3 regions of the Pseudomonas sp. BGA-UO-ETr-WB11 genome follow, and region 3 is predicted to be linked to each of the others. Evidence: riboswitches for the same ligand, from Rfam matches in the RefSeq annotation. Region 3 holds a riboswitch; each other region holds the start of a gene.
What was found. A riboswitch is a leader RNA that binds a small molecule or an ion and turns the genes downstream of it on or off. The one in region 3 is predicted to bind cobalamin.
Positions count from the first base shown of each region.

Region 1: another riboswitch for cobalamin. It lies ahead of AC56DI_RS05905 (TonB-dependent receptor domain-containing protein); the one in region 3 lies ahead of cobW (cobalamin biosynthesis protein CobW).
Region 2: another riboswitch for cobalamin. It lies ahead of AC56DI_RS06235 (energy-coupling factor ABC transporter permease); the one in region 3 lies ahead of cobW (cobalamin biosynthesis protein CobW).

Region 1 covers NZ_JCAQOS010000005.1:100,785-111,402, reverse strand. Annotated here, with positions in the region: gene AC56DI_RS05915 (carboxyl transferase domain-containing protein) at 1-2,004, shown strand, start outside; gene dxs (1-deoxy-D-xylulose-5-phosphate synthase) at 2,144-4,033, shown strand; cobalamin riboswitch at 4,132-4,345, shown strand; gene AC56DI_RS05905 (TonB-dependent receptor domain-containing protein) at 4,456-6,339, shown strand; gene AC56DI_RS05900 (cobalamin-binding protein) at 6,342-7,130, opposite strand; gene AC56DI_RS05895 (MFS transporter) at 7,130-7,489, opposite strand; gene ribA (GTP cyclohydrolase II) at 7,543-8,169, opposite strand; gene AC56DI_RS05885 (retropepsin-like aspartic protease family protein) at 8,280-8,927, opposite strand; gene AC56DI_RS05880 (substrate-binding periplasmic protein) at 8,914-9,672, opposite strand; gene AC56DI_RS05875 (phosphatidylglycerophosphatase A family protein) at 9,684-10,169, opposite strand; gene thiL (thiamine-phosphate kinase) at 10,162-10,618, opposite strand, start outside.
Region 2 covers NZ_JCAQOS010000005.1:175,105-185,722, forward strand. Annotated here, with positions in the region: gene AC56DI_RS06215 (hybrid sensor histidine kinase/response regulator) at 1-2,166, shown strand, start outside; gene AC56DI_RS06220 (TetR/AcrR family transcriptional regulator) at 2,402-3,064, shown strand; gene AC56DI_RS06225 (acyl-CoA dehydrogenase family protein) at 3,061-4,710, shown strand; gene AC56DI_RS06230 (PaaI family thioesterase) at 4,723-5,178, shown strand; cobalamin riboswitch at 5,211-5,418, shown strand; gene AC56DI_RS06235 (energy-coupling factor ABC transporter permease) at 5,474-6,154, shown strand; gene amn (AMP nucleosidase) at 6,284-7,756, shown strand; gene AC56DI_RS06245 (DUF4136 domain-containing protein) at 8,053-8,661, opposite strand; gene AC56DI_RS06250 (methyltransferase) at 8,664-9,440, opposite strand; gene AC56DI_RS06255 (nucleotide pyrophosphohydrolase) at 9,437-9,742, opposite strand; gene AC56DI_RS06260 (MaoC family dehydratase) at 9,769-10,618, opposite strand, start outside.
Region 3 covers NZ_JCAQOS010000004.1:263,858-274,475, forward strand. Annotated here, with positions in the region: gene tal (transaldolase) at 1-608, opposite strand, end outside; gene dusA (tRNA dihydrouridine(20/20a) synthase DusA) at 940-1,953, opposite strand; gene cobM (precorrin-4 C(11)-methyltransferase) at 2,197-2,961, opposite strand; gene AC56DI_RS04420 (cobalamin biosynthesis protein) at 2,958-3,365, opposite strand; cobalamin riboswitch at 3,562-3,763, opposite strand; cobalamin riboswitch at 3,822-4,014, shown strand; gene cobW (cobalamin biosynthesis protein CobW) at 4,117-5,169, shown strand; gene cobN (cobaltochelatase subunit CobN) at 5,242-8,976, shown strand; gene AC56DI_RS04435 (magnesium chelatase ATPase subunit I) at 9,260-10,276, shown strand; gene AC56DI_RS04440 (vWA domain-containing protein) at 10,279-10,618, shown strand, end outside.

The DNA.
Region 1 (10,618 bases), on a different contig from region 3:
CTGCTGCAAAACCTGCTGCGCCACCCAGCCGTGCAGCGCCATCAGGTCAACACCCGCTTTGTCGAGAACCAACTGACCGAGTTGCTCGCACCTCAACCACAGGCCCACGCCCATCGCTATTTCGCCGTCAGCAGTGCCAGCGTGGCCGCCACCCTGCACAGCGTCGACGCACCGCCCGGCAGTGTGCCGCTGACCACTCCCAATACCGGCGTACTGGTGTGCCTGGAGGTGGCCGAGGGCGATGCCGTGGCCGCTGGCCAGAGCATCGCCGTGCTGGAAGCGATGAAGATGGAGTTCGTGGTCAAGGCCAGCCATAGCGGCATCGTCCGCGCCCTGGCGGCGCAACCGGGCGACACCCTCGCGGAAGGCCAGACCCTGCTGTTTATCGAACCCGCCGAAGTCGACGGCAGCGCCCAGCATAATGAGCAGAGCCTGGACCTGGCGCATATTCGCGCCGACCTCGCCGAGGTGCTGGAGCGTCACGCCCTGCTCACCGATGCCCGCCGCCCCGAGGCCGTGGCCAAGCGGCGCAAGACCGGCCAACGCAGCGCCCGGGAAAATCTCGCCGACCTGCTGGACGACGGTAGCTTCAGCGAATACGGCGCCCTGGCCCTGGCCGCACAACGGCGTCGGCGCTCAACCGAGGAGCTGCTGCAACTGAGCCCCGCCGACGGCCTGATCGCCGGTATCGGCACGGTGAATGCCGAAGCGTTCGGCAGCCAGGCCGCGCGCTGCATGAGCATCGCTTACGACTACACAGTGTTCGCCGGTACCCAAGGGGTGATCAACCACAAGAAGACCGACCGCATGCTGCAACTGGCCGAGCAATGGCGCCTGCCGTTGGTGCTGTTTGCCGAAGGCGGCGGCGGACGGCCGGGTGATACCGACTTCGTCGGCGTGGCTGGCCTCGACTGCCACACCTTTGTCGGCATGGCCAAGCTGTCCGGGCTGGTGCCGCTGGTGGGCGTGGTGTCCGGGCGCTGCTTCGCCGGCAACGCCGCCCTGCTCGGCTGCTGCGACGTCATTATCGCCACCGAGAACGCGACTATCGGTATGGCCGGGCCGGCGATGATTGAGGGCGGCGGTCTCGGCCGCTTCACGCCCGAGCAAGTCGGCCCGGTCAGCGTGCAAGGCCCCAACGGCGTGATCGACGTGCAGGTGGCCGACGAGGCCGCCGCCGTGCAGGTGGCCAAGCAATACCTGAGCTACTTTCAGGGCCCGCTGGCCGACTGGCAATGCCGCGACCAGCGCGAGCTGCGCCAGCTGATCCCGGAAAACCGCCTGCGCGTGTATGACATCCGCCAGGTGATCGCCACCCTGGCCGACGCCGACAGCGTGCTGGAGTTGCGCCGCGCGTTTGCCCCGGGGCTGATTACCGCGCTGATCCGCATCGAAGGCCGGCCGTTTGGCCTGCTGGCCAACAACCCGGCGCACCTCGGTGGCGCCATCGACGCCCAGGCCGGCGATAAGGCCGCACGCTTTATGCAGCTGTGCGATGCCTTCGACATCCCCTTGCTTTCACTGTGCGACACCCCCGGTTTTATGGTCGGCCCTGAGGCGGAAAAACAGGCCACCGTGCGGCATATCTCGCGCATGTTCGTCGCCGCCGCCAGCCTCACGGTGCCGTTCTTCACCGTGGTGCTGCGCAAGGGCTATGGCCTCGGCGCCCAGGCCATGGCCGCCGGCAGCTTCCATTCGCCGCTGTTCACCATCGCCTGGCCCAGCGGCGAGTTCGGCGCCATGGGCCTGGAAGGCGCGGTGCGCCTGGGTTTTGCCAAGGAACTGGCCGCCCAGAGCGACGCCGTGACGCAAAAAGCCTTGTTCGACAAGCTGGTGGCCAAGGCCTACGAGCAGGGCAAGGGCCTGAATATGGCCAGCTATCTGGAGATCGATGCGGTGATCGACCCCGCCGAAACCCGCGCCTGGCTGCTGCGCGGCCTCAACGCCACACCGCCGGCGGCGCCGCGCCAAGGCAAAAAACGGCCCTTCGTCGACACATGGTAAGCGCCCTGCGCGGCGGCCGAGCTGGCGCCGCGCGGTCACTTTGCACGGCAACAGCGGCCTGCGCGTTCAGGCCGCTTGGGCCATATCGGCGCTTCGGGTAAACTGCCGCATCTTTTGCCCCATGAACGCGATGCGCCTGATGCCGACGACCTTCCACGAATTCCCCCGCCAGCGCCCTGTAACGCCGTTGCTTGACCGTGCGAGCACGCCGGACGGGCTGCGCCGCCTGGGTGAAAACGAGCTGGAAGGCCTGGCCGACGAGTTGCGCCAGTACCTGCTGTATACGGTCGGACAAACCGGCGGGCACTTCGGTGCCGGCCTCGGCGTGATCGAGCTGACCATCGCCCTGCATTACGTGTTCGACACCCCGGATGACCGCCTGGTATGGGACGTGGGCCATCAGGCCTACCCGCACAAGATCCTTACCGGCCGCCGCGAGCAGATGAGCACGCTACGGCAGAAGGACGGCATCGCCGCCTTCCCGCGTCGCAGCGAGAGTGAGTACGACACCTTTGGCGTCGGCCACTCCAGCACCAGCATCAGCGCGGCCCTCGGCATGGCCATTGCCGCCCGGCTGCAGGGCAGCAAGCGCAAGGCCGTGGCGGTAATCGGCGATGGCGCGATGACCGCCGGCATGGCGTTCGAGGCGCTCAACCACGCCTCGGATGTGGGCGCCAACATGTTAGTGGTGCTCAACGACAACGACATGTCGATCTCCAACAACGTCGGTGGGCTGTCCAACTACCTGGCCAAGATCCTCTCCAGCCGCACCTACGCGAGCATGCGCGAGGGCAGCAAGAAGGTCCTGTCGCGCCTGCCCGGCGCCTGGGAAATTGCCCGCAAGACCGAAGAACACGCCAAGGGCATGCTGGTCCCCGGCACCCTGTTCGAAGAGCTGGGCTGGAACTACATCGGCCCCATCGACGGCCACGACCTGCCGACGCTGATCACCACCCTGCGCAATATGCGCGACCTGGATGGCCCGCAGTTCCTGCATATCAGCACCAAAAAGGGCAAAGGTTTCGCCCCGGCCGAACTGGACCCGATCGGCTACCACGCGATCACCAAGCTGGAGCCACTTAATGCCCCAGTGGTGCCGAAGAAGATCAGCGGCCCGAAATACTCCGCCGTGTTCGGCCAATGGCTGTGTGACATGGCCGAGCAGGATGCGCGCCTGGTCGGCATCACCCCGGCGATGAAGGAAGGCTCCGATCTGGTCGCGTTCAGCCAGCGCTTCCCGCAGCGTTACTTCGACGTGGCGATTGCCGAGCAACACGCCGTGACCCTGGCCGCAGGCATGGCCTGCGACGGCATCAAGCCGGTGGTGGCGATCTACTCGACCTTCCTGCAGCGCGCCTATGACCAACTGATTCACGACGTGGCCGTGCAGCACCTCGACGTGCTGTTCGCCATCGACCGTGCCGGCCTGGTCGGCGAAGACGGACCGACCCACGCCGGCAGCTTCGACCTCTCGTACCTGCGCTGCATCCCCGGCATGCTGATCATGACGCCCAGCGATGAAAACGAACTGCGCCGCATGCTCACCACCGGCCACCTGTTCAATGGCCCCGCCGCCGTGCGTTACCCGCGTGGCAGCGGACCGAATGCACGTATCGAGCAAGAGCTGACGCCGCTGGAAATCGGCAAGGGCGTAGTGCGCCGCCAGGGTCAGAAAACGGCTCTGCTGGTGTTCGGTGTGCAGCTGACTGAAGCCCTGCAGGTCGGTGAGTTGCTCGATGCCACTGTGGTCGACATGCGTTTCGTCAAACCCTTGGACGAAACCCTGCTGCGCCAACTGGCGGCTGAGCATGAGCTGCTGGTGACGATCGAAGAAAACAGCATCATGGGTGGCGCCGGCAGCGCCGTCAGCGAGTTCCTCGCCAGCGAAAACCTGCTCAAGCCGATGCTCCACCTGGGCTTGCCGGACTACTACGTCGAGCACGCCAAACCGACCCAGATGCTCGCCGAATGTGGCCTCGACGCCGCCGGCATCGAAGCCGCCGTGCGTGAGCGCCTGGCCTGCCTGTAACGCTACAGCAGGCGCAGCCGACGTGACATGAGCGCACCACACGTCGGCTTGCCGCACTTTCACTTGTTCCTGATCCACCGCGCACCTTAAGGTGCGCGACGTTTTTTATCCGCCACGGTGTGCTGCCAGCCCTGATGCTGCAGCCTGAAACGGGAAGCTGGTCAAAGCCAGCACTGCCCCCGCAACGGTAACCGAGCGCAGCCTGCCTAACGCAGCGCTGCAACGTCTGCCTGATAGACCACTGGGTTCGCCTGGGAAGGTTGGTAGACGTCGCTCGGCAGTCCGGAGACCGGCCTTGGTGGACGTGACTGGTATTGCGGAGGGCAAACACCGGCAAGCATTGTCGGCTGCCCGGAATTCCCTGCACCGCATCGCTGGCCAACGCCCTCCTCGAAAGCTTCGCTTACTTTTGAGGATTGTTAATGAAACTGTCTCCCCTGGCCCTGGCTGTTGCCCTGCTGCCGTTCACGACTCACGCCGAGTCGATCGACACCGACGAAGCCCTGCAGGCCCAGGCGCTGGTGATTACCTCTGGTCGTGTAGCCGAACCCAAGAAAGCCGCCATCAGCGCAGCAAGCGTATTCACCCGCCAAGACATTGAGCGCCTGCAAGTGCGCAATGTGCCTGACCTGCTAAACCGCGTGCCCGGCGTCGTCACCCGCAGCAGCGGCGGCCTGGTGTCCTATTCAGTGCGCGGCACCAAGTCTGCCCAAACCCTGGTCCTCGTCGACGGCCAGCGTATTGCTTCAGCCGCCAGCGGTATTGCACGCCTGGATTACCTGAGCATCGACAACATTGAACGCGTGGAAGTGACCCGCGGAGCGCGATCATCGCTGTATGGTGCCGACGCCATTGGTGGGGTCATTCAAATCTTCACCCGCCATGGCGAGGCCGGGCTGAATCCGTCGGTCCGTCTTGCCGCTGGCAGCAAGCAAACCTACCAACGCAGCGTCAGCGTTAGCGGCGGTGATACGCGCACTCGCTTCAGCCTCGGTGGCAGCCTCGACGAGAGCAACGGCCACGACAGCACCCGCGACAACGTCGGTGCCGATAGCGATACCGAGGGTCAACGCAATCTGGCGCAGTACCTCAACCTCGATCATCAGTTCAATGACGACTGGAAGGCCGGCTTCAACTACAACGAGCAACACGGCAAAAACGAGTACGACGACGCCTACGAGCAGGCCCCAGCACAGCCCAGCGACCAGTTCCGAGTCAGCAGCGCTAGCAGCTTCCTGCAAGGCCAGATCAATGACACGTGGAATAGTCGCCTGGAGCTAGGTCAGAGCTATGACCGCAACAAGGCTGTCGGTGCAGCTATGCCGTGGAACAACGGCCTCAACGCCACCACCCGCCACTCCGCCAGCTGGCTCAATCGCCTCGACCTCAACCCGGCCAACCAACTGACATTGGGCGGCGACTGGTATGAGGACAAACTCGACAGCAGCACGGCTTACGCCGAAGACAGCCGCAGCAATAGTGCGGCGCTGTTTCAGTACCGCTTCAATGGCGAGAAAATGTTCAGCGAACTGGGCATGCGCCGCGATGACAATCAGCTCTACGGCACGCAGAACAGCTGGAATGGTGCGCTTGGCTTGCCGCTTGAGTCTGGCCAGCAGTGGCAGCTCAGCTACGCCGAAGGCTTCCGCGCGCCGACCTTCACTGATCTCTACTATCCGGGCTACAGCAACCCGAATTTGAAGGCAGAAACCAGCAAAACCTGGGAACTGCAATGGCGTGCAGAGTTGGGCGCCAGCCAGCTGGAAACGTCCTTATACCGCAACGACATCACAGACTTGATCGCTTACAAGGGCAACAGCACCGAAAACGTGGGACAGGCTCGCATCAACGGTTTCGAAACCAGCCTCAGCCAGGAGCTGCTGGGCTGGCAGACCAGCCTTGGCTTGAGCCTGGTTGACTCGCGCAACCGCGATAACGGCCAGACCTTACAACTCACCCCCAAGCGCACCGTCTTTATCGATCTGGATCGAACCTTCGGTGCGTTCTCCGCCGGGGCCAGCTGGCGTGCAGTCAGCCAGAGCTACGATTACAGCATCGTTGACTCGAGTTACAGCGCTGAACGGCAGACCGTGCCTGGCTATGGCCTGGTTGACCTGCGCAGTAGCTGGCAAGCCAGTGCCAGCCTGCGCGTGGACCTGCTGCTCAACAACGTACTGGATAAGGACTATTACACCTCGCTGTACCAGCGCTTTGACGCCAGCTACGCCCTTGACCCGACAGCTCCCTACGGCTACCAGGAGCCGGGGCGTACCGGCCTGCTAGCCGTCACTTGGACGCCGCAGTAGCACTAATGGGCCGAACGTAGCCGCTCACACAACTGCGCGGTGGCCTTGAGCATCTGCAGGCTGGGACGCTCAAGGCCGCGGTCAGGAATCACCCAGACCTGGCCATGCTGCACCGCCTGCAGTTGTGGCCAGGCCTGCCAGGCGGGCAGCAGCTGCGCCTCGCTGACCAGAATCACCTCAGGGTCGCGCGCCAGCACGGCTTCGAGGCTGATTTGTGGGGCTGCCAGGGACAGGTCGGCAAATATGTTCTGCGCCCCGCAGACGCGCAAAGCGTCGGAAATGATCTGTTCGCCCCCCAAGGTATACAAGGGCTTGTCCCACACCTGATAGAACACCCGCAACGGCGTCGGGCGCTGATAGCGCGCACGCAAACGGGCCAACTCATCACGTACCTGCACGGCCAGCTGGCGACCCCGCTCGGCACGGCCAACGCGCGCACCCAGTTCGGCCACCTGGCTCGCCAGTTGTTCCAGGCTATGGGGTTCGGCCTCGTAGAGGGGAATGTGCAAGTCGCGCAATTGCTGGCGCTGGGCGGCGTTGATGCTGTCCGGCCAGAGCAACACCAAGTCCGGCTGCAGACTCAATAGGGTTTCAAACTCCAGCTGTCCGGGCTCACCCACCGAGGGCAAGGCCGCCAGCGCAGCCGGCCGCTCACCCAGCGCGCCGACCAGCTGCTCGGCAGCGCCCAGCTCCAGCATCAGCTCAGTCAGCGACGGCGCCAGACTGACCACCCGCTGCTGCGCATGCGCCGGCAGGGCCAGCACACAGAGCAGCAGCGCAAGCAGGCGCATCAGCCGAGCTGACGAGGAATGCGGTAGAGGTACAACAGCACCAGGCTGGACAGCGCCAGCAGCATCAGCGGCAAGGCCGGCAGACCGGCGAAGATCGCCAGGGCGGCGATCCAGGCGGGCAACGCGGCGCCAACAAAGGCCAGGCGCCGGATGCGCGCCAAGGCAACCCAGGCAGCGGGCTCGTCCGGCGTATCCAGGGCTTTTTCGGTGGCGATCAGGCCATGCTTGAAGCGATGAAACAGCGGCAGGCTGACAAACATTGAGGCCAAGCCGGCGATAAACAGCGGCATGGCCAGCAGTGACGACGCACTCTCGGCGGCAAACAGGGCATTGAGCAACAACAACGGCGCCAGGGTCACCAGCACCTGCCACCACCAGGCCAGGGCCAGACGGCGGCGCACGTCATTGCGGGTCACGCCTTGGGCTCCAACTCGACCTCGCCCTGGTGCAGGCTGCCGAGCATATGGCCGAGCTTGCCGGCCTTGGTGGCGAGGTACTTCTTGTTGTACGGATTCTGCCCGGCCTGCAGCGGCACCCGGCTGGCGACGCGCAGACCATAGTGCTCAAGGGCTTTGACCTTGCGCGGATTGTTGGTCATCAGCTTGATGGCGCTAATGCCAAGGTGCTCCAGCATCGGCTGGCAGATGGCGTAGTCACGCTGATCGGCACCGAAGCCCAGACGCTCATTGGCCTCGACGGTATCGGCGCCGCCATCCTGTAGCTCGTAGGCGCGGATCTTGTTCAGCAGGCCAATGCCACGACCTTCCTGGCGCAGGTACAGCAGCACGCCGCGACCTTCATCGGCAATCGCTTGCAGGGCCGCTTGCAGTTGCGCACCGCAATCGCAACGCAGGCTGAACAGGGCGTCGCCGGTCAGGCATTCGGAATGCAGACGCCCGAGTACCGGGGCGCCATCGCTGAAGTCACCAAGCGTCAGGGCGATGTGTTCCTTGCCGGTCGCCTCGTCGAGGAAACCGTGCATGGTGAACAGCGCAAATGGCGTAGGCAGTTGGGAGGCGGCGACAAACACGACAGACACCGGATGCTCCTGATAATCAAAGGGCGGAAAAACGCAGGGCGGGCATTGTAGCAGCAGCATCTGCCGGCCAGGCAGCTTGAATTGTGCGGGATAACCATCGGCACAGCCGATTAGAGTTTGGACTCCAGCACCAGCAAGCCTTGATCTTCACGCCAGCGCACGCGATTGAGGAAGCTCATGCCCAGCAAGGCGTCGGTGGGCGACTCGCCCTCCAGCACGGCAGCCTCGACACCGAGCACCTCGAGCGGGCCGACCTTGACCCGATTGAGGTTTACCAGCCAGGCCCGCGCGGTGCCGCTGGCGGTGTTGACCACCATCGGCCGACCCTGGGTACGAAAATCGATGCCCAGACGCCGTGCCTGGCTTTCATTCAAGGCGATTGAAGTGGCGCCGGTGTCCACCAGAAATTGCATCGGCTGGCCGCCAATAGAACCGGCCACCCGGTAGTGACCATCGCCACCGCGGGCAATGCTGGTCTGGCTCTTGCCCGGCGCGGCGAAGCCGGCGCTCGACTCACGACTGAGGCTGTAGGGCCGCTCCACACCATCCACCCGGAGCACCGCACCGCGGCTGTCAGCGCTGATCACCTGAACGCCGCCAGGGCCCGTCTGGCCGACCTTGACCAGCTTGCGCAGGCCGTCGACATTCAGCACCGCCGCCCCCGGAAACAGGCCCACCACCTGCACCTGAGTGGCCGCCTGGGCACTGCCAACACACGCCAGCAGACTGGCAACAAGCAAGCGTTCAAGGCGTCCCATGGTGCGGTTCCTGTGCTGAGTCATAGGGGTAGTGATCCTTCCAGCGTTTGAAGATGGCGCGCAGACTGCCGTTGCGCGCCAGCACGTCCATGCGTTGCTCGTAGAGCTGCTTCAGCGCCCGACCACGTTCGGTGCGGGCAAAAGCCAGGTACAGCGGCAACAACTGCAACTCGGTAACCCGCAGATCCGTCGACTGCTCAAGACTGGCGAGGAGGAAGTCCACCTCGGCATCGTCGTCGATATAAAAATCCGCATGCCCCTCGCGCAACATCGCCGGGATGCCATCACGGCGCTGCACCTCCTGGTAGCGAGAAATGCCGGGCAGTTGATCCTGAAAGGCGTAACCACGCACCCAGATCAGCCGGTAATTGGCCAGGGTTTGCAGGGTCGGCTGGGGCAGACGGGTCAAACCGAGGGCCACCACCCGGTCGGCGGCGTAGGGCCAACGCGGGAAGTCCAGGTCATCCACCTCATCAGGATACAAACCAAGGGCTGCATCCACCTTGCCGCGTTGGGCCAGACCAATGGAGCGGGTGTAGGGCTCACTGCTGGCGACCAGCTTGACGCCCGCCGGCTCGAACACGGCGCGCAGCACATCCCAGGCCAGGCCAGAACCATCGGCGTTGCTGTGGCCTTCCCAGGCTTCACCGGCCACGCGAATTTCAGCCGGCAGCGTCTGTTCTACCGCCTCCGCCGTACAGCTCAACAACCCACCCAACAACATGCCCAGCCAACGCCCCAGCATGGTGACTCCGTTCAACTCAATCCGAGAATAATCAGCTGCAGGCTCAACCAGGCGAAGACCCCAGCCAGCACATCATCCAGCATGATTCCCACTCCACCATGGACATGCCGATCAATCCAGCGAATTGGCCACGGTTTGACGATATCGAACAGGCGAAACAGAACAAACCCCAGCAACAGCCACTGCCAACCCGCCGGCACCAGCCAGAGGGTGATCCACACCCCGACCAGCTCATCCCAGACGATGCCGCCGTGGTCATGCACGCCAAGGTCGCGGGCCACCTTGCCGCACAACCAGCAACCGAACATGGTGGTTACAACCAGCATCAGCCCATAGCCCCATGCCGGCAGCAGCTGCCACAGCGGCACAAATGCCAGCGCCAGCAGCGAGCCCCAGGTGCCGGGCGCTTTGGGCAAGGTGCCGGAGCCGAAGCCAAAGGCGAGAAAATGCCAAGGGTTGCGCCACACCGACGGTGGCGCCTTGTTTGTGTCAGTCACCCGAACTCCGAAAATGTTGATAACCGCGCTGTGGCGGCGTAATGACGCGATTCTGTTCATCGAGCAGTTGCACGCCCTGCCCGGCCACCACCTGACCGATCACTTGCAACGCCCAGCCGTCGGCCTGCAAACCCGACAAATGCTGCGCGGGCAGAGTAAAGGCCAGACGGTAATCATCGCCACCACTCAAGGCGCAATGCTGCGCCGCCGGCAGGCTGAGCAAGGCCAGGATCGCTGGCGACAAAGGCACACGCGCCAGCTCAATCTGCAACGCCACGCCGGAAGCTGCGGCGATATGACCGCAATCGGCCAGCAAGCCATCGGAAATATCCAGCGCCGCCGAAGCCTTGCCGCGCAGTGCCTGACCCAGCGCCAGTTGCGGCCTGGGCGACCAGTACTGGGCCAGCAACGCGGCCGCCACCTCCGGCGCCGCTTGCTGCTGACCCAGC
Region 2 (10,618 bases), on a different contig from region 3:
TCGGCCTACTGGCTGCGCCTGGACCTCGACTATCAGCCTCAAAGCGCACGTGGCCAGCAGACCTGGCTGCTGGAGTTGGCCTATCCACCGCTGGATCATGTCGATCTCTATCGGGAGGACGGCCGCGGTGGCTTTACCCTGGTCAGCCGCAGTGGCGATGCTTGGCCCTTCAGTCAGCGGCAGATCAAACAGAGCACCTACCTGTTTGAATTGCAGCTGCAGCCCGGCCAGCCGCAGCGCTTGTACCTGCGTCTGCAAACGGAAGGTTCACTGCAGGCGCCGCTGACCCTCTGGGCACCCACGGCCTACCTGGAAGAGATGCCGCGGCACACCTACCTGCTGGGCATCATCTACGGCGTGATGCTGGTGATGCTGCTGTACAACCTGTTTATCTACCTCAGCGTGCGCGACGCCAGTTACTTCTATTACATCTTCTATATCGCCGCGATCGGCCTCTATCAGGCCTCGGCCAATGGCGTAGGCACCCAGTTCCTGTGGCCTAACAGTCCGGAGTGGGGCAATGCGGCGCCGCCGTTTCTGCTTGGTGCCACGGCCGCCTTTGGTGCGCAGTTCGTGCGCACCTTTTTGCACACCGCTGATTTCAGCCGCTGGATGGACCGTGCGCTGAAACTGCTAATGGCTTTCGGGCTGCTCATGATCGGCCTGACGCTGACCATCGGTTATGCCTTGCCCTTGCATCTGGCCCCCTACCTGGCGCTGATGTTCACCGTGCTGTGCTTCTCCGCTGGGGTCATGGCCTGGTGGCGTGGCTTGCGTCAGGCGCGGTATTTCCTTCTGGCCTGGAGTGCCTTTCTGCTCGGCGCTCTGGTGTATACCCTGATGTCCATGGGCGTTTTGCCGAGCATGTTTATCACTCTGCATGCCAGTCAGATCGGCGCGGCCATGGAGGTGGCGCTGCTGTCCCTGGCCCTGGCGGATCGCATCAACGTGATGAAGGAGGAGCGCGAGCAGATTCTTCAGGACGCCAGCGCCAAACTCAGCGCCTTGAATGACCAACTGGCCACCAGTAACCGCCTCAAGGACGAATTTCTCGCCACCATCACCCATGAGCTGCGCACCCCGATGAATGGGGTGATCGGTGCGCTGGAGTTGATGAATACCGTGCCGCTGGAGTCCGAACAGGCCCAGTACCAGAACATTGCAGAGGTCTCGGCGCGGGACATGCTGCAGATGGTCAATGACATCCTCATGCTCACCGAGCTACAGGCCGGCAAGCTGCAGGCCGAGTGCGCGCCGTTCAGCCTGCAGGGATTGTTGGCGAGCCTGCGTCAGCGCTTCGCCGAACGGGCCGCGGAGAAGGGCCTAGATTTTGTCCTGGCACTGGACCCGCGCCTGCCCGACAGCGTGCAAGGTGACGCCGGCAAGCTGGGGCAATGCCTCAGCTACCTGCTGGACAACGCCATCAAGTTCACCGCCAGCGGGCACGTCAGCCTGCATGTGGATGGAGGCGTCAGCGGCGCGCAGCAGGTGCAGCTGCAGATCCGCGTGAGTGACAGCGGGGTGGGCTTCCAGGCGGCTGGCGATGACCAGCTGTATCAGCACTTTCAGCAATTGGACGGCTCCCTGACCCGCGAATACGGTGGCCTGGGCATCGGCCTGGCGATCTGCCGGCAGCTGTTGGCCTTGCTGGGCGGGCGCCTCAGTCACACCTCGGTCCTGGGCCGCGGCAGTGAATTTCAGCTCGACCTGAGCCTCGGCCTGCCTGGGCATCGCGCACCACTCCCGCCAGCTCCGGTGCGGCCGCGCGGCGAGCCCTATCGGCAGCCGGGCGAGTGCAGTCTGTTGCTGGTGGAAGATAGCGGCAGTAACACGCTGGTGCTGCGCGGTATGTTGCTCAAGCTCGGCTATCAGGTGCGTTGCGTCGACAGTGGCGTGGCGGCGCTGGAGGCGGTGCGCCAGGCGCCGGTGGACGCCGTGCTGATGGATTGCCAGATGCCGCAAGTGGATGGCTTCGCCGTCTGCCGGGCACTGCGCCAACTGCCTGGCCTGGCGACACTGCCGATTCTGGCGATTACCGCCAATAACCCCGGCGGCGAGCGTGAGCGCTGCCTGGCGGCCGGCATGAGCGACTGCCTGAGCAAGCCCGTGAAGCTCGACAGCCTGCAAACCATGCTGCACGACTGGCTGCTGTGTCGGCACCTCTAAGCACCACGCGCCACGCACTATTCGCCATTCGCGGTCGAGGCCGCTCCCACAACAGCAGGTCTGCCGCAAACCCTGTGGGAGCGGCCTTGGCCGCGAATTCAGGCGACCTGGTAAAGGATGGGGCGAGCGCCTGCAGTGGCATGTGGCATTTCAGCGGCGTGATTGGCCGGAATGACACTTTAAGCAAAGTCTGAATCCTGATTCACTGTAGCTATTGTGAATCAGGATTCAGACCATGGCTTACCGCGCCACCGCCACCCGTATCGACCGTGACCAGGCCCTGCGTGAACGCATCCTCGACCAGGCCCTGGCGCGGGTGATTGCCGGCGGTTTTGCTGCCCTGACCATGCAGGCCCTGGCTGATGCTGTGGGCATTGCCACCGGCAGCCTGTACCGCCACTTCAGCAACAAGGGAGAACTGGCCGCCGAGGTGTTTGCCCGCGCCAGCCAGCGTGAAGTCGACGCCCTGGCCGCCACCCTGAGTGCCCCCGGTAGCGCGCCGCAGCGCCTGGCCGCTGGCGTGCAGCAGTTCGCCGCCCGCGCCTGGTACAGCCGCCGGCTGGCCTATGCCTTGATCGCCGAGCCGGTGGAGCCGCAGGTTGACGAGCAGCGCCTGATCTACCGCCAGGCCTATGCCGAACTGTTTGGCGATCTGTTGCTGGAAGGCATGAGCGCCGGCCAGTTTGCCCTGCAACCGCCGGCCCTGACCGCCGCCTGCCTGGTCGGTGCGATTGCCGAAGCCCTGGTCGGGCCGCTGGCCCCGGCCGCGCAAAGCCCGCAGCCCGATCCGCAGCAACTGGCGGCGGTCAGCCTGGGCCTGAGTCATTTCTGTCTGCGCGCGGTTGGCGCCGACCTGTCGACCCTCGATCCTGAACCTCGCCTGGAGACTGTCCCATGAGCCTGCATCAGTACGCCGAAACCCACGACGTGTTCAATCAGGTGCCGTCCCTCGATGGCGCCAACCTGTACCGCCTCGACCGGCCATTGCAAGAGTGGGTGCAGCGCTTCGGCGCTGGCTGGGCGGCCGACAAACTGGATGCCTATGGTGCGCTGGCCGGCGGGCCGCTGATGGCGGCGGGCTTTCTCGCCAATGAAAACAAACCGGTGTTCAAGAGCCATGATCGCTACGGCAATCGCGCCGATCTGGTGGAGTTTCACCCGGCCTATCACCAGCTGATGGCCACAGCCATCGAGCATGGCCTGCACTCGCTGCCCTGGACCGATCCGCGTGCCGGTGCCCATGTTGCCCGCGCCGGCCTGACCTATCTGCACAGTCAGGCCGAAGCCGCCAGTGGCTGTCCGCTGACCATGACCTTCGCCTCGGTGCCGGCCCTCAAGCTGCAGCCTGAGGTGGCCGAGATCTGGCTGCCGAAGATCCTCGCCAGCGAGTACGACCCACGCAACGTGCCAATGGAGCACAAGGCCGGTGTCACCATTGGCATGGCCATGACCGAGAAGCAGGGCGGCACCGATGTGCGCGCCAACACCACCCGCGCCCATGCCGTGAGTGCTGGCGGGCCGGGTCAGGCCTATGAGTTGGTAGGGCACAAGTGGTTCTGTTCGGCGCCGATGTGCGATGCCTTCCTCACCCTGGCTTACACCGACAAGGGCTTGACCTGCTTTCTGCTGCCGCGCCATCGCCCGGACGGCTCGCGTAACCAGTTCTATGTGCAGCGCCTGAAAAACAAACTGGGCAACTGGGCCAACGCCTCCAGCGAAGTGGAGTTCCGCGGTGCCCTGGCCTGGATGGTCGGTGAAGAGGGGCGCGGCGTGCCGACCATCATCGAGATGGTGGCGCTGACCCGCTTTGACTGCATGGTCGGCTCCAGCAGCCTGATGCGTCAGGCCCTGACCCAGGCCGCGCACCACTGCGCGCACCGCCAGGTCAGTGGCAAGTTGTTGGCCGAGCAACCGCTGATGCAAAACGTGCTGGCCGACCTGGCCCTGGAAAGCGAAGCGGCCCTGGCCCTGACCCTGCGCATGGGCCACGCCCTGGACCGTGGGGATGACGAGCAGGAACAGAAGTTCGCTCGCCTGGTCACGGCAATTGGCAAGTATTGGATCTGCAAGCGCGCGCCAGCGATGATCAATGAAGCCGCCGAGTGCATGGGCGGCGCCGGCTATGTCGAAGAGACCATCCTGCCGCGGCTGTACCGCGAAGCGCCGGTCAACTCCACCTGGGAAGGCTCCGGCAACGTGCAATGCCTGGACGTGCTGCGCGCCTTGTCCAAGGAGCCGGGTGTGCTCGATGCGCTGTTTGCCGAGCTCGGCGACGGCCATGGCGATGCGCGCCTGCACGCCCATATCGGCCAGTTGAAAAACGCCTTCGCCGACAAAGACGACATCCAATACCGCGCCCGCCAACTGACCGAGGACGTGGCCATCGCCCTGCAGGCCAAGCTACTGCTGGAGGCCGGCAATGCCGCGGTGAGCGACGCCTTTATCGCCAGCCGCCTGGGTCACTGCGGGCGCGTCTACGGCACCCTGCCGCGTGGGGTGAATGTCGAGGCGCTGCTGGCGCGCAGTACGCCGCACCTGAGCTGAGGACTGAGCATTATGCACACCAGTCTTTTTGAGCGGTTAAAGGCCTGGCTGGCCGGTGATATTGGTGCGGACTACGGGATCTCTCAGTTGCAGGCCGCAGCCGGGGTGGCGGGTTTCAGCAGTCAGCCGCCGGCCGTGCACTTCAATCCGCTCGGCGGTGTGCATGGCGGCTACACCGCCACGCTGTTCGATGCGGCGCTGGGATTGGCGGTGTACTCGCAGGCCAGTGCCGAGGAGGTCTACGTGACCGCTAGCCTGCAAGTGAATTACCTGCGCCCGATTGGTCTTACGGCCTTGCCGCTACGTACGGAGGCCCGCGTGCTGCAGCGTAACGGGCGACAGATCGCGGTGCAGGCCACGCTGCACGATGCCCAGGGGCAGCTGTGCGCCAATGCCAGTGGCGTCTTCACTTGCTTGCGTCATGCGGCGTCAGGCGCTACTCAGTCCGTTGGTTTACCTGCGCGGTAAACGCCGGGCTCTGTCATTTCTAACGGCCGCCGGGTAAGGTGGCCGCCGATGGTTCCAGCTCGTGTCACGCGACTGGATGAAAAGGGAACATGGTGGCACCCCAACAGGTGCCGAAGCCATGGCTGCCCCCGCAACTGTAAACGGTAGATGACGCCCATACGCCACTGGCCAGTAAGGCTGGGAAGGCGGGCGAAGTGTTAAACCGTGAGCCAGGAGACCTGCCATCGAAGTCGGGCGCTTATGCCCATTCCCTCAATCCGGATCATCGCGCGGTGGGCGCGGTACAGGAATCTCTATGCACATCGAACCCGGCGTCGTTGAAGGCGCCAAACTTATGCTCAGCTACGCAACCGCAGTCACGGCCCTTGGGCTGACGAGCAAACTTGCACTCGACAGCGTGCGCAGCAATGGCGGCCTTGCTGCTCTGGCGTTGCGCAGTCTGCTGACCACAGCGCTGGTTTTCTGCTTCTTCGAGGTCTTCCCGCATCAGGCGGTCGGGGTCTCCGAGGTACACCTGATCCTCGGCTCGACCTTGCTGCTGCTGTTTGGTGCCGGTGCGGCCGCCATCGGTCTAGCCGCCGGCCTGCTCTTGCAGGGGCTGTTGTTCGCCCAGTTCGACTTGCCTCAGTACGGCATGAACGTCACCACCTTGCTGGTGCCCTTGTGGGCGATCAGCGTGCTGGCCAAACGCATCATTGCCCCAGGCACCGCGTATGTGGACCTCTCCTACAAACAGGCGCTGACACTGTCGACGGCCTATCAGGGCGGCATCGTGGCCTGGGTTGGTTTCTGGGCGTTGTATGGCAACGGCTTTGCCAGTGACAACCTCATGGCCGTGGGTAGCTTTGGCCTGGCGTATATGAGCGTGATCCTGATCGAACCGCTGGTCGATCTGGGAGTGCTGGCCGCCGCCAAGGCGCTGTCTGTATATAGCCGCGGGCCACTGTTTAACGCCCGACTGCATCAGGCGGCCTGAGTCGAGCAGCGCTGACGCGGCGGCTTGGCTAGCGCCGCGTGGCATGTTCCGACGGGTCACGTCGCGCTATCACAGGCGCGGCGGATCAGGGCAAGATAGAGCCTGTCCGATCAGCCAGGAAGATGCTCTGTGAACCTTTGTACCGATGACTTTGTTGTCGCCGCTACTGCCGAAGAGGCGGTTGATCGCCTGGCCGCTCTGCATGCCCGCTCCTGTTCAGCCCTCGGCCAGGCTATCAGGCACTACCTGAAAACCCGCGAGCGGCCGACTGAGGCCCAGCGCAGCGAGTTTCGTTACCCCTTGCTGCGCCTGATCTACGCCTGCCAGGGCGAGGTGCCGAGCAGCACGCGCGCCTATGCCAAGATGGAAAGCCCGGGGACCTACAGCGTCACCGTCACCCATCCAGACGCCTTTCGCGGCTACCTGCTCGACCAGCTTGGGCCGCTGATGAGTGACTTCACCGTGACTGTTGAAGTCGGCCTCAGCGAGCAGAACATTCCCTATCCCTACGTCGTCGAGCATGGCGAAGAACTGGCTGCCGCCGGGGTAACCGCTGCTGAACTGGCGCGGGTGTTTCCCAGTACCGACCTGTCGGCTGCCACCGATGGCGTGGCCGACGGTCTCTATGACTGGCAGGACGCCGACCCGATGCCGCTGGCGCTGTTCGATGCGGCGCGGGTGGATTTCTCCCTCAAGCGCCTGCAGCACTACAGCGGCAGCGACTGGCGGCATGTACAGCCATGGATTCTGCTGACCAACTACCACCGCTATGTTGATCAGTTCATCCGCCACGGCGTCGAGCAACTGCGCAGCAATCCGCGTTACGTGCGCATGGTCTTGCCTGGCAACGTGATGGTCGAGTGCGACATGGATGAAGAGGTGATGCAGGCGGTGATCGACAGCGTGGTCTGGCACCGCTACCAGATGCCGGCCTACCACCTGGTTGCCAGCGATGGTCACGGCGTGACCTTGGTGAATATCGGCGTCGGCCCCTCCAACGCGAAGAACATCACCGACCACCTTGCTGTGCTGCGTCCTCATTGCTGGCTGATGATTGGCCACTGCGGCGGCTTGCGCCAATCGCAGACCATCGGCGACTACGTGCTGGCCCACGCCTATATGCGTCGCGACGGCATCCTCGATCGGGTGCTGCCGACCAATATTCCCATCCCGGCCCTGGCCGAGGTGCAGCAGGCCTTGCAGGAAGCGGCGGCGAACGTCACCGGTGAACGTGGCGAGGCGCTGAAAAAGCGCCTGCGTACCGGCACCGTGCTGACCTACGATGACCGTAACTGGGAGTTGCGCTGGGCCCAGGAGCGACCGCAGATCAACCTCGCCCGCGCGGTGGCGGTGGACATGGAAAGCGGCACCATCGCCGCCCAAGGTTATCGCCTGCGGGTGCCTTACGGCACGCTGCTGTGCGTGTCGGACAAACCGCTGCACAGCGAGATCAAGCTGCCGGGCTCGGCCGGGGCGTTCTACGAGCGCGCGGTTAGCCAGCATCTGACCATCGGCCTGGCCGCCCTCGACCTGCTGCGCAGCCAACTCAACACCCTGCATTCACGCAAGCTGCGCAGCTTCGATGAACCGCCGTTCCGTTGATCATTGGCGTGAACTATTGATGGGTATCGCTTGCCGGGCGCCGGCGAATTGTTGGGGCGGGCTACGCGATATTGGCAGGTAGTCTGGGTGGGAGCGGTCTTGACCGCGAAGCTCTGGCTTGCCGGCTTCGCGGTCAAGACCGCTCCCACAAAAAACGCCGCTCCGTAGCCCGGATGTAATCCGGGATCATGGAATCAGCATGCTGAATTTCCCGGATTTGCATCCGGGCTACGCTGCCTGCAATCGTAGGATGGGTTAGCCGCGAAGCGGCGTAACCCATCACGCAGTTAACAGACTTAAGGCGCGGGCGGGTAGTTGCTGAGGGCGTCCTGAATCGTTTGGCGTAGCACCTTGTTGCGTGCGGCCTGGCCGTCATCGGTGGTGCGGTTCTCGGCGCTGTTGCTCCACACTTCTACGCCACTGGCGGCCTCGAGCAGGCGGACCTGCACAATCAGGTAGTGCTCCTCGTAGGTGCGCCGCAGCGGCACGCTGCCGGCCACTCCGTAGGTGTTGCCGTACGGGCTGTGGCCGTAGTAGGCGCCGCGGTCATCGTAGGTTTCCACCTGACGGCGCTCGGTACGAACCTGGCTGCTGACCAACAGATCGGCCTTGGCGCCGCCCTGGGCCGGGCGCAGGCCGTGCTGGTCGAGGCTGTTGGCGAGCAGTTCGGCGATCTGTGCCGGGTCCGCCCAACCGGCACCGGCCGGCAGTTGGCCATTTTGCCAGGCCCAGCTGCGGTAACGGCCGTAGTCGCGGGGCGCGGCCGGGTAGGCGCTGCGGTCGAAGGTCTGTGCGGCAGCCGCCGGTGCGGGTGGCAGCGGCGTGGATTGCGGGCTGTAGGGGTTGGGGCTGGAGCAGGCGGTCAGCGTCAGGCTGGTGCTGATCAACAAAATGCGCAGGCTCATGGTTACTCCGTCAGATTCGGGCGGCAGATCCAGTGCAGGTAACGACCCAAACCGGCAAAGCTCGGATGGCGGCGGTAGGCCAGCTCCATCTCGATCAGCTCGGCCAGATTATGAGTGGCGGTTTTCTCCTGGAATTCACGCGGCATGTAGTCGTGGAACACCCGCACGCCGCTCTGGCTTTCGACCGTCCAGTGCACGGCAAGTTGCGTCGCCAGCTCGCGCGGATCGAGGGGCTGCTGCGGGGTCAGGCTCTGCTTTTCGCCGGCAAAGCTGTGCTCGCGCAATTTGCGGAAATGGCCCTTGAGCAGGTTGCGGTAGATCAGCGCGTCCTTGTTGTAGAAGGCCAGCGACAGCCAGCCCTCGGCAGTGGTGAGCTGACGCAATACCGGGAAGATGCTGTAGGGCTCGGCCAGCCATTCCAGCACGGCGTGGCAGAGCACCAGGTCGAAGGGGCCCTGAAATTGCCCCGGTAATTCCTGCCATGGCGCCTGGATAAACGTGGCGCTCTGGCCGGCGGCGGCAAAGCGCTCGCGGGCGCCTTCAAGCATCGGTGCGGCAGGCTCGGTGAAGGTCACCTGATGACCTTGCTCGGCCAGCCACAGGGCCATATGGCCGAGACCGCCACCGATATCCAGCACGCGCAACGGTCGCTGTGGCAGCGCCTCGCGCAAGTCAGCCTGGAGCACGGCGAGGCGGATAGCGCCCTTGGCGCCACCGTAGATTTTTTCGGCAAAACGGGTGGCCAGTTGGTCGAAGTGGCGGTCGTCAGGCGCGCTCATACCGCGAACCTGCGTTCGTTGTCGGCCAGCTTGGCTTCCAGGGCCTGGTCCATGTCGATGCCCAACTCGCTGCACAGCAGGGTCAGGTACATGAGGATGTCGGCCACTTCCTGACCCGCGTGTTCGCGCTGGGCGGGTGTCAGGGCGCGGGCTTCGGCGGGTTCCAGCCACTGGAAGATTTCCACCAGCTCGGCCATTTCCACGCTGGCGGCCATGGCCAGGTTTTTCGGGTTGTGAAAACGCTGCCAGTCGTTCTGGTCGCGGATCGCGTGCAGGCGTTGAGTCAGTTCGCTGAGGTTCATGCGGTACTCCTAAGTACCGCATAGCTTCAAGCCTTGTGTGCCGTATCGCAAGGGTCGCAGGGCTGCCAGCGGCCGCTCATATGCACGGCGCCATCCTTGCCTTGCAGGCTGAGTTGGCCGCTGGGGCCAGGGGCGCTGGCCTGCAAGGTTACGGAGCCGGGCAGCAGCAACGGTTGCTGGAAGCGCACGCTTAGTTCGTAGCCCGCGTCGGGCAGGTGCTGTTGCAGTTCGGCCAAGGTGCGCGCCTTGTTCCAGAAGCCATGGGCAATGGCGCGGGGGAAACCAAACAGTCGGGCGCTGATGGCGCTCAGGTGGATTGGATTGAAGTCACCCGAGGCACGGGCATAACGGCGGCCGATATCCGCCGGTGCGCTCCACTGCGCCACCTCGCGCAGGGGAAGTGGCGTTTGCGCCGCAGGGTTGACCGCTACGCCGGGCACCGGCAGGCCGCGGCAGAGCATGCGGCTTTCGCCTTCCCAGAGCAGGCCCAGCTGGTCTTCCAGGCGAGTGATCAGGCTGAACACGCCGCCCTTACTGTGGGGCTGCAGTGGCCCAAGCTCGACGCTGACAGTAAAGGGCCCAAGGCCGCCGAGGGGGCGCAGCACGCGTACACGGTTTTCCACGTGTACCAGGCCCAGTAGCGGCAGCGGAAAGCGCGCATCGGTGAGCAATTGCATTTGCAGTGGGAAGGCCAAAATGTGCGGATACGCCGCTGGCAGGTAGGCGCTGTTGGCGATCTCACACACCTGGCGATACTGCGTCAAGTGCTTGGGATCGACGCTCAGTTCGGCACGCAAGCCCAGGTTCGGCAATTGCTGGCCGCGAATGCCGCGGCGCAAGGCCGCACGCACAAACAGGCCAGGCAGGGCTGGGGGC
Region 3 (10,618 bases):
TTGTAGATGCGTGTAACCGACTGCACGCCAGGGTCTTCGGCGCCGACAAAGTCGCGGCCTTCGGTCTTCTTGTACCAGTCATAGATGCGGCCAACGAAGGGTGAGATCAGAAACACCCCGGCATCGGCGCAGGCAGCAGCCTGGGCGAAGGAGAACAGCAGGGTCAGGTTGGTCTGGATGCCTTGGCGCTCCAGTTGTTCAGCGGCGCGGATGCCTTCCCAAGTAGCGGCGATCTTGATCAGTACCCGCTCACGGCCGACCCCGGCCTGCTCGTAAAGGCCGACCAGGCGTTCAGCGCGGGCGAGGGTAGCCTGGGTATCGAACGATAGGCGGGCGTCGACCTCGGTGGAAATTCGTCCGGGAATGACCTTGAGGATTTCCTGGCCGACGCTGGCGCCAAACAGGTCGCAGGCCAAGCCCAAGTCGCCGTCACAATGGCCAATGGCGTTCTGCAGCAGCGGCGCATAACGCGGCAGCGCAGCGGCCTTGAGCAGCAACGATGGATTGGTGGTGGCATCCACGGGCTGCAGACGAATAATGGCGTCAAGGTCGCCGGTATCGGCCACCACGGTAGTGAACTGCTTGAGTTGATCCAGTTTGGAAGTCATGACGAAGCCTTGTCGATGCTGATCCCTTGACCTTACCCGAGCAGCCGCCACCACTCAACAGAGCTTAGGGTCTACTCCCGTTTCATCGCGAGCTGCGTTGCTGCGAGAAATGGCCCCCGCTTAGGCGCAGGACGTAGGTAATGGTTATTCCCTTGCCAAGTCCTGCAACGACAGTGGGGGCCATTTCTCGCGCAACCCGAAGGGCCGGGCCTGTTTTTGTGCGAGGCGGCGTTACTCGTCGCTTATTTGGAACAACCCAATCACGCTCCTCGCGTCTTGCCTCGCGCAAAAACAGGCTCCGGCGCGGCCGCGAATGAAACGGGAATAGACCCTAGTGACCCTCAAGCAATTGAGTGGCCTGATCCAGCAGTTGCAGCGGGTCATCGACCTTGTGCACATCCACCGAGAGCAGCTGGCGAAAGCGCCGAGCGCCAGGGAAACCTTGGCCCAGACCCAGTACATGCCGTGTGATGTGGTGCATCGCGCCGCCTTCGGCCAGATGCTGCTCGATGTAAGGGCGCAACTGGCGCAGCGCCTCGGCGCGGCCAATGACCTGCGCGTTGCTGGCGAACAGCTGTTGATCGACCTGCGCCAACACGTAGGGGTTGTGATAAGCCTCGCGGCCCAGCATGACGCCATCGAAGGTCTGCAGGTGCGTGCGGCACTCATCCAAGGTTTTGATACCACCGTTGAGAATGAACTCAAGATCGGGGAAGTCGTGCGTGAGCTGGGCGGCGACCTCGTAGCGCAGCGGCGGCACCTCACGGTTCTCCTTGGGCGACAGGCCTTCGAGAATGGCGATCCGTGCGTGCACGGTAAAACTGCGGCAACCGGCGGCGGCAACGGTACCGACGAAGTCACACAGCTCGGCGTAGCTGTCGCGACCATTAATACCAATTCGATGCTTGACCGTTACCGGGATGCTCACTGCATCCTGCATGGCCTTGACGCAATCGGCCACCAGCTGCGGATGGCCCATCAAGCAGGCCCCAATCATGTTGTTCTGCACCCGATCACTGGGGCAGCCAACATTTAGGTTGACCTCGTCATACCCAACGTCCTCAGCCAGGCGCGCGCAAGCTGCCAGATCAGCCGGATTGCTACCGCCCAGTTGCAGCGCCAGCGGGTGCTCGCACTCGCTGTAACGTAGAAAACGCTGCCGGTCGCCATGCAGCACCGCACCGGTGGTGACCATTTCGGTGTAGAGCAGGGCATGCTTGGAGAGTAGGCGCAGGAAGAACCGGCAATGGCGGTCGGTCCAATCCATCATCGGCGCAACGCTGAATTTCCTGCTTAAAACGTGCTGATTAGAAAGGTCTTTTTCCAATGCAATAACCTGGGGCATAGCTAGAAGAACTCAGTAAGTGCACAGCAGGCGCACAGGAGGAAAACGGGGTGGAGATTATACAGGTCTCGAGGCCTTGCTTCTGTGCACATCAATGTGAACGCAAGAGCTGCGAGCTGCAAACGGCTCAAGAGGTCCTGTGGTTGACGAGCACGGGAGCAGCGCTTTTGAACACCACGTCCTGCTGGGTACGGTCACATTTGCTTTGGTCATGTGCGTGGTGATGGGGCGTCGGCGCCAGCCTCAATAGTCAGGCGTGTTACCTGCGCGGAACAGGTGCTGAGTGCCGGGTTGGTAAAGCGCGGAGTCGGCAAAGTCCTCGGCGCCCAAGACTCTGCCAACCAGAATCAGGGCCGTGCGGCGAAAGCCTTTGGCCTGCACCAAGGCCTCGATATCCGCCAGGGTGCCGCTGACCCAGTCTTGGTCAGGCCAGCTGGCGCGATGGACCACCGCAATCGGGCAATCGGCGCCATAGTGCGGCAGCAGTTCGGCGATAATTTTTTTCAGGTGCACCACGCCCAGGTGAATGGCCATGGTCGCGCCATGGCGGGCGAGGTCAGCCAGTTGCTCACCGGCGGGCATCTCCGACTTGCTGGCGTAGCGGGTAAGAATCACGGTTTGCGAGACGGCGGGTAGGGTCAGTTCACTTTCCAGCAGCGCCGCACAGGCCGCCGTGGCCGTGACGCCGGGGATGATCTGAAACGGGATCGCCAGTGCTCGCAGGTGGCGGATCTGTTCGCCGATGGCGCCGTACAGTGACGGGTCGCCGGAGTGCACGCGGGCCACGTCCTGGCCTTTGTCGTGGGCCTCACGGATCAGCTTGATTATTTGTGTCAGGTGCAGTTCGGCGGTGTTGACCAGTCGTTCGGCGCGATGGCCTTCGAGCACCGCTTCCGGCACCAGTGAACCGGCATACAGGATCACCGGACAACTGCGCAGCAGGCGCTGCCCCTTGACGGTGATCAGCTCCGGGTCACCGGGGCCGGCACCAATGAAATAGACGGTCATGCAGGCTCCGTGATTGGGGCGACGGCGATCGCGCAGGTGGCGCGGGCGTTGTGCTGGCGGGGGCCAAGTAACGTGGCGCGGCCACCATTGAGATATTCGGCCTGGGCCAGCGCGCAGGCTTCGGCCACTCCGGCGCTGCCGGTCAGTTGTCGACTGAGTTCTGAGTGCTGACTTAGGCGCGCATCATAAGGTTGTAGCTGTGCGCTGCTCAGCCAGTACAGGGGGATTTGCAACTCGCTGGCCAGTTGCAGCAACGCAGGTTCCCCTCGTTTGTGTTGGCTGCTGGCAAGGCCGGTAAGCGCGCTGAGTGGCAGGTCATGGGTGGTCAGCGTGTGTTGCAGCAGGTCGCGCAACTCGCTCAGTGGGCAATTCTGCCGGCAACCCAGTCCCGCTACGTAGTGCATGTTCAGCGGGTCACGCGCGCGTACAGGTGGCGCAGGTGTTAGCGACAAGGCTAAGAGCTTGCGCAAGGGGCGCTAAAGAGGACAGCGTGCCGGACATGGTGTGACCTTCTGTGGGGAGTGAACGCGAGAGAAGGTACGCAGCACGACAATAGCCCGGGGCGAGCTAAAAATCCGGCGCGCACCCGCCCACCGCGGATTGCCAAACAAGGCTCAGGCCGGTCTCCGGGCTTGCGACGACTGTCGTGGACAGTTCAGGGTTGACCTTCCCATGCCGAGGCACAGTGGTTAACACAACCCTTGCGTCTGCTTACCGTTGCGGGGGCAGCGCCGGACTCACACCGGCTTCCCGTTTCACCCCACACACGACGGTGCGAGACACCTGAAACAGCTTTTTAGAACATCACGAAGCGCCCCCGAGCGTCAACCATGGCATTGACCTGCCCCAAGTCACTGCGTAGCCTTCGCGGCATTCGAGGTTCTTCGGTTATGCGCCGAAGCTAAGAGGGAACGCGGTGATGCCGCGGCTGCCCCCGCAACTGTGAACGACCAAACCCCCTTCGATACACCACTGCCTGCCGGCGGGAAGGTGAAGGAACTGCGCAACGCGCGGGTCGTGAGCCAGGAGACCTGCCTCGCAATGTTTTTGACAACCGGGCGGGGTGCTCCGGTGGTGCAGGGTTGCGACGCGTTGGCGTTGCCCCCGTTGCCGCCTGCCTGCTCGCCGAACCCTTCGACGCTGCGCAGGCCACCCATGAAAACCTTCAGCAAACTTCCCGTCACCATCGTTACCGGCTTCCTCGGCGCCGGCAAAACCACCCTGTTGCGGCATATGCTCGGCCACGCCGACGGTCGGCGTATCGCGGTGATCGTCAACGAGTTTGGCGAGCTGGGCATCGACGGCGAAATCCTCAAGCAGTGCTCCATCGGTTGCAGCGAAGAAGACGCCAACGGCCGCATCTTCGAGCTGGCCAACGGCTGCCTGTGCTGCACCGTGCAGGAAGAATTCTTCCCAGTGATGCGCGAGCTGGTGGCACGCCGTGGCGAGCTCGACCACATCCTGATTGAAACTTCCGGCCTGGCCTTGCCCAAGCCGTTGGTGCAGGCCTTTAACTGGCCGGAAATCCGCAACGCCTGCACCGTCGATGCGGTCATCACCGTGGTCGACAGCCCGGCCGTGGCCGCCGGCACCTTCGCCGCCTTTCCTGAGCAAGTCGACGCGCAGCGCCAGCTTGACCCGAACCTGGACCACGAATCGCCGCTGCATGAGCTGTTCGCCGACCAGTTGGCCAGCGCCGACCTGGTGATCCTCAACAAGGCCGACCTGCTCGACGCCGCCGCCCTGGCTGCGGTGCGTGCGGAAGTCGCCGAGGAACTGCCGCCCGCAGTGAAAATCATCGAAGCCCATGGCGGCGAGCTGCCGCTGGATGTGCTGCTGGGCCTGAACTGCGAGACCGAGCTGCATATCGATGCGCGCAAGACCCACCATGACCTGGAAGGCCATGAAGAACACGATCACGACGAGTTCGACTCCTTCGCCATCGAGCTGCCTGAAGCCGAGGAAGCCCGTCTGCTGCAAGCGCTGAAAAGCGCCGTCAGCACCCACGGCATTCTGCGCATCAAGGGCTTTGTGGCGATTCCCGGCAAACCGATGCGCCTGCTGCTGCAAGGCGTCGGCCAGCGTTTTGACAAACACTTCGACCGCGCCTGGCAGGCCGACGAGGCGCGTATCACCCGTTTGATTGTGATCGGCCAGAGCCTCGATCAAGCCGCTATCGAAGCCGAACTACGGGCGGCGCTGGCCTGATGAGTGTAGGAGCGGCTTTAGCCGCGAACGCGGCTTCGCGGCTAAAGCCGCTCCTACGGAACGCCTGATCCCATGCACTTATTGCGCACCCAACCCGGCAGCCAAGTGCCGGTCGACAGCATCGCCGACCTCGGCCAGACCCCGGCCGAGCTGGTGATTCTGTGCACCGGCGATTCGCAGTTGTCGCTGTTGGCGGAGGTGGCGCGGCAGTTGCCGGCGGATTACCCGAGCCTGCGCCTGGCCAGCCCGGCGCAGCTGAGCAATCACGCCTCGGTGGATTTTTACGTCGAGCAGGTGTTGCAGCACGCCAGGGTCATCCTGATTTCCGTGCACGGTGGCGTCAGCTACTGGCGCTACGGCATCGAGCGTTTGGTCGAGCTGGCCGAGCGCGGCGCACAAGTCATCATGGTGCCGGGTTGCGACAATCCCGATCCGGAACTGATGGCGTTGAGTAGCGTGCCGCTGGCGGAGGCCGAGCGGCTCTGGCAGTTCCTGCGCCAGGGCGGGGCGGCCAATGCCCAGCAGCTGTTCAACTGCATCGCCAGCCACTGGTTGCAGCGTGACTACCCCTGGGTAGAACCGCAGCCGCTGCCGCGCGTGGGCCTGTATCACCCGCAGCTGAGCACCCCGAGCCTGGCTGATTGGCAAGCTGATTGGCAGGTCGGTGCGCCGGTGGCGGCGCTGCTGTTCTACCGCACCCAGGTGCAGGCGGCAAATACCGGCTTTATTGATGTGTTCTGCCAGCGCTTGCAGGCCCATGGCCTTAATCCGCTGCCGATTGCCGTGGCCAGCCTCAAGGAAGCGGCCTGCCTGGCCCAAGTCGAGGACTGGCTGGACGAAGCCGATGCCCGCTTGATTATCAACACCACTGCATTCGCCCTGTCTAACCCGGAAGCGCCGAGCGCACGACCTTTCCGCCGCGATATCCCGGTGCTGCAAGCCATCTGCGCGCTGGATAACCATGAGCAGTGGCAAGCCAATGACCAGGGCCTGGGTTCGCGCGACCTGGCCATGCATATCGTGCTGCCCGAGCTGGATGGCCGGCTGATAACCAAGCCGATCAGCTTCAAGGGCCTGGCCTGGCGCAGCGAGCGCAGCCAGAGCGATGTGGTCTGTTACCAGCCCCATCTGCCGGGGATGGACTTTGTCGCCGAGCTGGCGCGTAACTGGATTGCTCTGGCGCGCAAACACAACGCCGACAAGCGCATCGCCCTGGTGCTGGCCAACTACCCGACTCGCGATGGGCGCATTGGCAATGGCGTTGGCCTGGATACCCCGGCGGCGGCGCTGAATATCCTCAAGGCGCTGCAACAGCAGGGCTACCCGGTTGCCGGGTTGCCCGACAGCGGCACCGCGCTGATCCACCAGTTGCTCGGCGGCGTGACCAATGAGCTGGACAGCCTCGACGCGCGGCCCTGCGCCCAGAGCTTGGCGCTGGATGAGTACCTGGCGTTTTTCCACAGCTTGCCGGTGGCCAACCAGCAGGCGGTGCGTGAACGCTGGGGCGAACCGAAAAGTGATCCGATGTTCCGCAGCGGTCGGCTGATGATCGCCGGCCTGCGCTTCGGCCTGACCTTTGTCGGCATCCAGCCGGCCCGTGGTTATCAATTGGATGCGGCGGCGGTGTATCACGACCCCGATCTGGTGCCTCCGCATGGCTACCTGGCGTTCTACTGCTGGCTGCGCCGGGCCTTTGCTTGTGACGCGGTGATCCACGTCGGCAAACACGGCAATCTGGAATGGCTGCCGGGCAAGAGCGTCGGCCTGTCCGAGCAGTGCTGGCCGAGCGCGATTCTCGGCCCGCTGCCGAATATCTACCCGTTTATCGTCAACGATCCGGGCGAGGGCGCGCAGGCCAAGCGGCGCACCCAGGCGGTGATTATCGACCACCTGATGCCGCCGCTGACCCGCGCCGAAAGCTACGGCCCGCTGCGCGATCTGGAGCGCCTGGCCGACGAATATTACGAAGCCAGCCAGCTCGACCTGCGCCGCGCTGCCGAACTGCGCGGCGAGATTCTGCTCAAGGTGCGCGAGGCCAGCCTCGACCGCGAGCTGGGCCTGCAACTGAACGAAGACCCCAATAGCTGGCTGCCGCAACTCGACGCCTACCTGTGCGATTTGAAGGAGTCGCAGATCCGCGATGGGCTGCATGTGTTTGGCGAATCACCGGCCGGCACCCTGCGCCGCGACACCCTGCTGGCGCTGCTGCGCATTCCCCGTGGCGATGGTCAGGGCGGCAATGCCAGCCTGCTGCGCGCTCTGGCCCGCGATCTGGAGCTGGGCTTCGATCCGCTTGACTGCGACATGGCCGCACCTTGGCAGGGGCCGCGCCCGGCGCTGTTGCAGCGCCTGAGCGATGACAGCTGGCGCAGCGCGGGCGATACCCGTGAACGCTTGGAACTGCTGGCCTTGCAGTTGATTAGCGCGGCGGATTTTGAATCCGTTGGTGCGGAAAGCACCCAGGTGTTGCAGCGTTTGCGTGAGCAGATCGCGCCGCTGCTGGATGCCTGCGGCCCGGCCGAAATTCACGGCCTGCTCGCGGCGCTAAGCGGGCGTTTCGTTCCCGCCGGGCCGAGTGGCGCGCCGAGTCGCGGCCGCCTGGATGTGCTGCCCACCGGGCGCAATTTCTATAGCGTCGATGTGCGCAACCTGCCCACACCGACTGCCTGGCGAATCGGCGTGCAGGCGGCGGATCGCCTGCTGGAGCGGCATCTGCAGGATCACGGCGACCACCTGCGTCAGCTCGGCCTGTCGATGTGGGGCACTGCGACCATGCGCACCGGCGGTGACGATATGGCTCAGGCTCTGGCGCTGATGGGCGTGCGCCCGGTGTGGCAGGCCGGCAGCCAGCGCGTCGAGCGTTTCGAGGTGCTGCCGCTGGCGCAACTCGGCCGCCCACGGGTGGACGTGACCCTGCGCGTGTCCGGCTTCTTCCGCGATGCCTTTAGCAACCTGATCCGCCTGTTCGATGACGCTGTGCAGGCGGTGGTTGATCTCGATGAGCCAGAAGAGATGAACCCACTGTCGGCGCGGGTCTGGCGTGAATCCCTGACCCTGCAAGACAGCGGCCTGGACGAAGCCGAGGCGCGCCAGCAAGCCGGCTGGCGGGTGTTCGGCTCCAAGCCCGGCGCCTATGGCGCGGGCGTGCAGAACGCTATCGAAGAACGTCTGTGGCAAACCCGCGAGGACCTGGCCGAGGTCTACCTGAATTGGGGCGGCTACGCCTACGGCACCCACAGCGAAGGCACCCCGGCGCGCGCGCAGTTTGCCGAACGCCTGGAGCAGATGCAGGCGGTGCTACACAACCAGGACAACCGCGAGCACGACATCCTCGATTCCAACGACTACTACCAGTTCCAGGGCGGCATGCTAGCCGCGGTGGAAACCCTGCGCGGTGCCAAGGTGGCGAGTTATCACGGCGACAACAGCCAGCCGGATACGCCGCGCATCCGCACCCTGAAGGAAGAACTCAATCGCGTGGTGCGCGCCCGTGCGGCCAATCCCAAGTGGATCGAGGGCATGAAGCGCCACGGCTACAAGGGCGCGTTCGAGCTAGCGGCGACCATCGACTACCTATTCGCCTTCGACGCCACCAGCGAACTGGTCGACGACCACCAGTACGCACTGCTCACCGATGCCTATTTGCTCGACAAAAACACCCGCGACTTTATCCAGCAGCACAACCCCGGCGCCCTGCAGGACATCCTCGAGCGCCTACTCGAAGCCCAGCAACGCGGCCTCTGGCAGCATCCCGGCGAGTACCGCGAAGCCCTGGAAAACCTGCTGATTGATAGCGAGGAAGCATGATCATGTTCGTAGCCCGGATAAAATCCGGGGCATTTGCACTCGATATTCCCAGATTGCATCCGGGCTACGCAGCGCTCGTTCGCGCTCACCGGACCGTAGGGTGGGTTAGCCGCATGCCACCATTGTCAAGCATCACGCCAGTCCGGATGCGGCGTAACCCACCATCGGCGCAACGCATACCATCGGCTGGTGGGTTACGCGGCGCGCTATCGTCCTGTGTGGTTGCAAGTCCGCCGTTCTGCGCCGCCAACCCACCCTGCGTTTGCCCGAGCGGATCACGACGATGACCGAATACCACTTCCCTCTCGCTGCCGTGGTCGCCGCCGATGACCTGAAACTGGCGCTGTGCCTAGCGGCCATCGACCCCGCGATTGGCGGCGTGCTGATCGAAGGCCCACGCGGCATGGCCAAATCGACCCTGGCCCGTGGCCTGGCTGATCTGCTTGCCAGCGGCACTTTCGTTACCCTGCCGTTGGGCGCGAGCGAAGAACGCATCGTCGGCACCCTCGATCTCGACGCCGCCCTGGGCGAAGGTCGTGCGCAGTTTTCCCCCGGTCTGCTGGCCAAGGCCAATGGCGGCGTGCTGTATGTCGATGAGGTCAATCTGCTGCCCGATCATCTGGTCGATCTGCTGCTGGATGCCGCCGCCAGCGGGGTCAACCATATCGAGCGTGACGGCATCTCCCATCGGCATGCCGCGCGTTTTGTGCTGATCGGCACCATGAACGCGGAAGAGGGCGAGTTGCGCCCGCAGTTGCTCGATCGCTTCGGTCTTAACCTGGCCCTGGACGCCCAGCCGCAACCGGCCCAGCGCGCCGAGATCGTCCGTCGTCGGTTGGCTTTTGATGCCGACCCGCAGGCGTTTCTTGAGCGCTGGCAGACGCAGCAGTATGAACTGCGTGAACGCTGCCAGAGCGCCCGTGAGCGGCTGGTGGCGATTCCATTAGATGATGCCGCTCTGGAACAGATCAGCCAGCGTTGTTTCGCTGCGGCCGTCGATGGCCTGCGTGCCGATTTGGTCTGGCTGCGCGCCGCCCGTGCCCATGCCGCCTGGCGGGGTGCGGAACACATTGAGTCGGTGGATATCGACGCGGTGGCAGACTTCGTTCTGCGTCACCGTCGCCGCCACAACCCGCCGCCTGCTGCACAATCCCCGCAGCCTCAAACGCAGCCCGACAACAGCGCCACCAGTGAGCAGCCACAAGCGCCGCAAGGCGAGGGTCAGTGGGGGGAATTACCCGCCCAGGCGCAGAGCCTAGGCGTCCGGCGTGAACCGCCGCGCTGGACAAAAAAGCCCTAGGCATCCGCCCGCGCACAGCCCCAGGCGCGGATGCCCGGGCCGCTCCCGGCACACTCGGCAATGGGCGCAACGGTGCCAGTCGCAGTGGCGCGGCAGGGCGTGTCGACTGGCCGGCGAGCCTGCTTAACGGTCGCCCGCGTACTCGACAGAATCTCGTGTTGCGCCCGCGCAGCGCCAAGCCTGCGGAGCTGTGGCTGGTGATAGTCGACGCCTCGGCCTCGACCTGCCGGCATGGCGCGCTGAGCAAAGCCAAAGGCCTGCTCAGTGAGGTGTTCGAGCAGGCCCGCCGGCAACGCGCGCGCCTGGCCGTGCTGCACGCCACCGGCCGTCAGGCGCAATGGC